2 regions of the Vibrio ostreae genome follow, and region 1 is predicted to be linked to the other one. Evidence: riboswitches for the same ligand, from Rfam matches in the RefSeq annotation. Region 1 holds a riboswitch; the other holds the start of a gene.
The links. Region 1 has a riboswitch for cobalamin ahead of KNV97_RS05810 (cobaltochelatase subunit CobN). Riboswitches for the same ligand answer to the same signal wherever they lie in the genome.
Positions count from the first base shown of each region.

Region 2: linked by a shared signal. The riboswitch ahead of KNV97_RS19460 (TonB-dependent receptor domain-containing protein) and the one ahead of KNV97_RS05810 (cobaltochelatase subunit CobN) in region 1 are both predicted to bind cobalamin.

Region 1 is NZ_CP076642.1:1,338,339-1,341,765, reverse strand. Features, by position in the region: gene KNV97_RS05815 (FAD-binding oxidoreductase) at 1-1,384, opposite strand, end outside; cobalamin riboswitch at 1,726-1,927, shown strand; gene KNV97_RS05810 (cobaltochelatase subunit CobN) at 2,032-3,427, shown strand, end outside.
Region 2 is NZ_CP076643.1:2,890,911-2,894,337, forward strand. Features, by position in the region: gene trmA (tRNA (uridine(54)-C5)-methyltransferase TrmA) at 1-1,104, opposite strand, end outside; cobalamin riboswitch at 1,292-1,486, shown strand; gene KNV97_RS19460 (TonB-dependent receptor domain-containing protein) at 1,536-3,305, shown strand.

The sequences.
Region 1 (3,427 bases):
AGGCGGGCTTGATATTCTGGTTCATACGGAACAAATTATCCGGGTCATATTTTTTCTTGATCGCCTGCAATCGCTTGAAGGTCGGTCCGTAAGCGGATTCGGTGCGGTCGGCTTCATCCTGAGTGAGAAAATTAATGTAGGCCCCGCCACTGGCAAATGGTTTGCTTTTTCTGAAAAATTCACGCGCCCACTCAATACAGGCTTCATCATCTTCTTTCGCATCCCAGCGACCGTGAACATTGAGTACATAATTAGCATCACGGCTGGAATATGCCATCGCATCCGGTTCGGGGCGTCCGGTGGCACAGCCCAGTGAGGCAATAAAAATTTCGCACTGCGGCGATGGCAGGCTGGCCGCATACTCAATCGCGCAATCAATCGCACCTTCACTTAGCTCAGTAAAGTTATGTGATTTCCAATAATTGCGAGCCCCCGGCGTCAGCAAGGGATCAAACGCCTGTTGCCAGTCACAGAATGGCTGCACGCCAATATGTTCACCATGCACATCACCAAACTGACGTAATGGCGCAATCAGTTTTTCGCCTTCCGCCGGATCGCCGACGTAGCACATCGCCAGAGCAATGATTTCCTTACCATGCACGTCTTCGGATAAAAACGGCAGTGGCGGTGCTTTACGGGCCACCATCCACACGCTCAGTTCATCCGGCGCGGTTTGGGTAAAGCGGGCAAACTGCGTCAGAATCGATTTGGCCTGCGCAAAAGGGAATACCATCAAGCCGCTCAATACATTTGGCCCCACCGGATGCAGTTTGAACTCAAACTGGGTCACGATGCCAAAGTTACCGCCGCCGCCGCGCAGCCCCCAAAACAGGTCGCTGTTTTCTGTTTCGCTGGCGAGGATCTGACGCCCGTCCGCAGTGACGACGTGAGCACTGACCAGACTATCGATGGTCATGCCATACTTGCGGCTCAGCCAACCGAATCCACCACCCAGGGTTAAACCGGCAATCCCGGTAGTGGAATTGATGCCGACCGGCATTGCCAGCCCATGCTTCTGGGTCGCCCCGTCCACATCAGCCAGGGTGCAGCCCGGACCGACTCTCGCCAGACGCTTATCGGGATCAACTTCGACCTGATTCAATAGCGACAGATCAATCATCAGACCTTCATCGCACACAGCATTACCCGCAATATTGTGGCCGCCACCGCGCACGGACAATAACAGTTGGTGCTCGCGGGCCAGATTAACCGCCAACACCACATCGTCCGCACATGTGCAGCGTGCGATGATACCGGGTTTACGGTCAATCATGGCATTCCAGATTTGACGAACTTCTTCAAAGGCGGGATCGGTCGGCAAAATAACTTCACCACCAAATTGATTTTTAAAAGCCTCAATTTCTGAGTTTTGTAAGTTTTTCATACGATTTACCTCTCATGTTTTCCATGAGTCATCGCAACAGTGAAACCAAGCTAATTCGAACTGCGTCCAGCGTACTATTTATCAGACTTAGAGTTAGCGTACCTGTGTCGTGCTTAATCGCGACAGCGCCCGAAATGATGCAGGCACTTTATGAGTTAAAAGCCTAGCAGAAAGAAACCTCTTTATTTGAGTGGATAAAAAAATTAGCCCCCATAGATAATTCAGAACAAATAAAAATCATAGCTTTATAACAACAATATAAAATGATAAAAATATTAATTAATCGATAAAACCCATTCACACAGCCAAGCCGTGTTGACCTTTCAATCAGAACTCTCTATAACTACGCGTTTCGAGCTGGATGCAAAATTCTCATCCGCATCAAGGAAGATGGTGTAATTCCGTCACTGTACCCGCAACTGTAAATAGCCAGCCAATTGAGCGTTATTCATTTTTAGCAGCCGCTTGTTCTAAACAGTCACTTTGCTTTTGAAAATGCGTTCCTGGTTACAAGTCAGATACTTGAAGCTCAAATTTTACCAAGCAACACCGGGCGGGAAGACCTGGTACTGGTTTATGATTGGCTTCGCCCATAATGTCAGTAGTCAGTTTTCTTTGCCTTAAGGTTTATTCTCCTTGAGGTAACAATGCGTTTTCTATTTGTGTTATTTTTCGGGTTGTTCACGGCTCAGGCCGTAGCGTCCCCCACTCTGTTTCTGCTGGTGTCACAGCGTAATGCTGAGACGATTGCCCAGGCAGCGCAGCAATTTTCCTCCGCGCACGATAACCCGATTATCGCCCGCTCAGATACTCAATGGCTGGAAATGTCCCCGGACGACAGACAGCGGATCCTTAAACAAGCCGATGCTATGGTCGGTATTGGTCTGTTTGGTGCATCCGTCAGTGAAGTCGCCAGTGATCTCCAACGCCACTCGCCATCGCAGGTGATGATTTTCAGCAGCGATCACCGTCTGATCCAGCTCAGCCACAGTGAGCGGGCGCGTCCGTTTGCGAATAGCGATGAAGTGACCGAAATAGCCGCCACACGTCCGGGGGATGATCTGTCACCCTGGCTGAAGAGCTTAAAACAGCAATATCCCAAACAGCGCGACTGGCTCGACGCGCGCGCCTACTGGCAGGCCGGCGGAGTCCATAATACCGTTGAGCTGATGCGCTGGATGAGTCATCAGGTCGACGGAAACATCACCCTTCACCCGCCGCAACCGCAGCCACGCCTGCAATGGTGGTATCAGGGTCAGTATGTAGAAACGCTGCCGGAGCTGAGTCCGGACAAAGCCGTGGTCACGCTTATCGATCACTCAGGCTCTGACCGTCCGGGCGATCGTCTGGTCTTTCAGAATCTGTGTGACACTATCAGCCGTTACGATGACGTGCATTGTCTGGTCGCTCTGGCCAGTTGGGGCGCGCCTAGCCTTGAAGCAGTGCAAAGCCTGAAAACGCTCAGCGCGCCGCTGGCCGCGATTGTGATGTTACAAGACTTCGTTATCGGTGGCGGTGAAGGACGTGAGCAGGCAACCCGGGTATTATCTGAACTGAATGTACCGGTGCTCAAAGCCCTCAAGCTGCGTGACCGCACTGAGCAGGAATGGCTTAACTCGTCCGACGGCCTCGCCTCAGATAAAGTCTACTATCAGGTTTCCATGCCGGAAATTCAGGGAGTCAGCCAGCCGATCGTAGTGGCAACGGCGGGTGACATTCAGGATGACGCCATCAGCGGCATTCGGATTCAACCGATCAGCAGCGCGCAGGATGGCATTGATCTCATCAGCCAACGGGTCCATCGCTGGCATCAGTTGCAGGTTAAAAAGAATCGCGATAAGAAGATCGCGATCATCTACTATAACCACCCCCCAGGTCGCCACAATATCGGCGCCGATAACCTCGATGTCCCGGCCAGTTTGTGGCAAATCCTGCAATCGTTACAAACCCAGGGTTACGATGTCGGCACCCTGCCAGAGAGCCAGGAAGCACTGCTGGACCAGATTCAGCAACGCGGGGTCAATTTACCCAATGACCGAGCGG
Region 2 (3,427 bases), on a different replicon from region 1:
TTTGCGCTCAAGCAGTACACCCGCTTCCATGTGGTGGGTGTAAGGAAACTGGTCAAACAGGGCAAAACGGGTCACGTTGTGGGTTTGACCGAGGATATCCAAGTTCTCTTTCAGTGTTTCCGGATTGCAGGAGATGTACAGGATACGTTGGTAGCCTTGCACCATTTTACAGGTATCGACATCCATACCAGAGCGTGGCGGGTCGACAAAAATGGTGTTGCAGTTGTAGCTTTTCAGGTCCACACCGGCATCTTTCAGGCGGTTGAACTCACGTTTGCCTTCCATCGCCTGGGTAAAGTCTTCCGCCGACATGCGAATGATCTGCACGTTGTCGATGTGGTTGGCGGCAATGTTGTATTGTGCCGATTCAACAGACGGCTTGGCCAGCTCGGTTGCCAGAACACGCTCGAAGTTCTGCGCCAGAGCCAGGGAGAAGTTACCGTTACCACAGTACAGCTCCAGCAGATCACCCTGACTGTCCTGAGTACAGTCGACCGCCCATTCCAGCATTTTTTCTGCCACTTTACCGTTAGGCTGGGTAAAGCTGTTCTCTACCTGCTGATAAATGTATGGCTGGCCGTTGACGTGCAGTTTCTCCACCACATAGTCACGGTCCATCACGATTTTCATCTTACGCGCACGGCCAATCAGGTTAAGATTAAAGCCTTCATCATTCAGGCGCTGTTTCAGCTTGTCAGCCGCTGCTTTCCACTCTTCATCCAACTGACGGTGGTAAAGCAGTGAGACCAGTACTTCGCCGCTCAGGGTTGAGAGGAAATCCACCTGGAACAGTTTACGGCGCAGGGTGTCATTGTCTTTCATCGCATCAATCAGTAACGGCATCAAATCGTTAATCAGACGACTGGCGGCCGGGAACTGGTCAACGCGGTATTTTTCGCGCGTTTCCTGGTTGAACATGATGTAGTACATGTCGTCGCCTTCGTGCCAGACGCGGAATTCTGCACGCATACGGTAATACTGCTGCGGAGACTCGAACACTTCCAATTCCGGCACTTGGTAAGCCTGGAACATATCGGTCAGGCGCGAGACCTTTTCTTCCAGCTGTGCTTGGTATTGGTTCGGGTTTACATCAAGAGTCGCCATGGTTTTACCTTTTTGTGGTGCAGTGAAATAGAAAGTACTTTCAATAAAAGAGCGCAGATTTTATTCAATCCCGCGCGCTTGTCCAGTCTTGTCCCCGATTCGTTGTGTTTTGCTCTCATCACAACATCGGAATGGTTAAAAATATAGTTGAAGATAATCTCAGCTAGACAATTCATTGATGGGTGCATACTATCACGCCCAAGCTGGTGTTTTTAGCAACCTAGACGTCTAAAAACTGAAAAGGGAATCTGGTGCGAATCCAGAACTGACGCGCAGCGGTAAGAGAGAACGAAAACTCAAAGGACACTGCATAAGTGGGAAGTCGAGTAAGTAGGTGACAGTGCTCTCAAGTCCGAAGACCTGCCAGCAACTGAGCGAAGTAGTGGAATCCAGTGATGCTCAGTCGGTTTAACGCGATTTAGGACAATATAATGAATAAATCCCTTCTGGCGATGGCAGTTGCATCGCTGCTTCCTTACGCCCCTGTGTCTTTGGCGCAGGACACTGCTGCAGATGAAACTGTCGTCGTGACGGCGAACCGTTTTGCACAGACTCTGCAATCAACCACCTCACCAATTGAAGTGGTGACTCGTCAGGATATCGAACGCATTCAGGCCAACAATGTGTTGGAAGTGTTGCGAACCCTGCCTGGTGTTCAGGTTGCAGCCAACGGTGGCTATGGTCAGACACAAAGTTTGTTTGTACGCGGTACAAACTCCAGTCATGTTCTGGTTTTGATTGATGGCGTGCGTTTTGGTAGTGCGACTACAGGTACCGCTTCAATCTCAGCGATTCCATTAGTGGGTGTTGAACGTATTGAGTTTTTGCGTGGCAGCCGAGCTGCACTGTATGGCTCAGATGCGATTGGTGGTGTGATTAATATTATTACCGCCACTCAGGGCTCTGAACATCAAATCTCAGCCACAGCTGGCAGCGACAACTATTATTCAGGTCAACTGTTGACTTCTGGACAGGTAACGGACGATCTGCATATGTCATTGGGTTTATCAGGCGTTGATACTGACGGCTATTCAGTGCAAACCAGTGATCCTGATGATGATGGTTATCGCGCGAAAAGTGTTACTGCTAACGCCAACTACACCATTAACAATAACTGGGATGTCGGCTTATTGGTGATGGCGGAAGAGGGCGATGTAGAATTTGACGGCTATTATGTGCGTGGTGATGAGACCTTGTACAACATTGTGACACGTCTTAACTACCATGATGAGATATTGCAATCCCGACTGACCGCGAGCACTAATCAGGATAAGTCAAATAGCTTTACTGCTGCCTCAGATAAAAGCCTGTACCAGACCGATCGTCACGAATTCTCTTTTGATAACCAATATGCTTTGAGCAACGCGCTATCTGTCGGAGTAGGGATTAACTGGTTTAAAGATGATGTTTCTCAATCGACGGTAGGTTATGACGAAAGCTCACGTACCAACTTGGGTGTCTACCTATCATCTTTGTATCAGGCTGAACAATACAATGTTGAAGCCGCTGTGCGCAGTGACGACAACCAGCGTTATGGTCAGAATACTACCTGGCAACTGGGTGCTGGTTATAAAATCAACGACGTGTATCGGGTGACGGCAAACGCGGGGACGGCTTTTAAAGCGCCGACATTTAACCAACTTTATTACCCAGGTTATGGCAATCCAGATATTAAACCTGAAAAATCAAAGAACTATGAAGTGGGTATGACGGCCCAATACGAGTTCGCAGATTTTCGCTTCAATATATACCGTAATGAACTGACTGATATGATTGGTTCATCACCGTTGCAGAACTATGGTGAAGTGACGATTAATGGTCTTGAAGTCGGAGCGTCGTTTGAAACTGGCCCGTTACAGCACAAACTTTCGTATGATTTAACTGATGCGGAAGATAAAGAAACAGGTAACGAGTTGGCCCGTCGTGCCAAGCACAGCGCTAAGTGGAATCTGTTTTATGAGTTAGACCAGTGGTCATTCAATATGGATTACCTATTCCAAGGTAAACGTTTTGATGATTCCTCAAACGAAGATAAGCTAGCTGCTTACTCGCTAGTCGATATCTCTACCGCTTATCGATTCACGAATGGTGTTACTCTTTCCGGAAAAGTGGGTAACTTATTCGATAAAGAGTATGAGACCGCGGCCGGTTATCTGACTCCAGAGCGTAAATACTACGCGACTGTCGCGTACCAGTTCTAACCAAGTGAAGCCGCCTTCGGGCGGTTTTTGCTTTCTTGGGGATGTTCAAAATGCGGGAGCCATCATGAAAAATGTCGTGCTGAGTTGGTCAGCGGTAAAGATTACACCTTAACTCTGCTCAG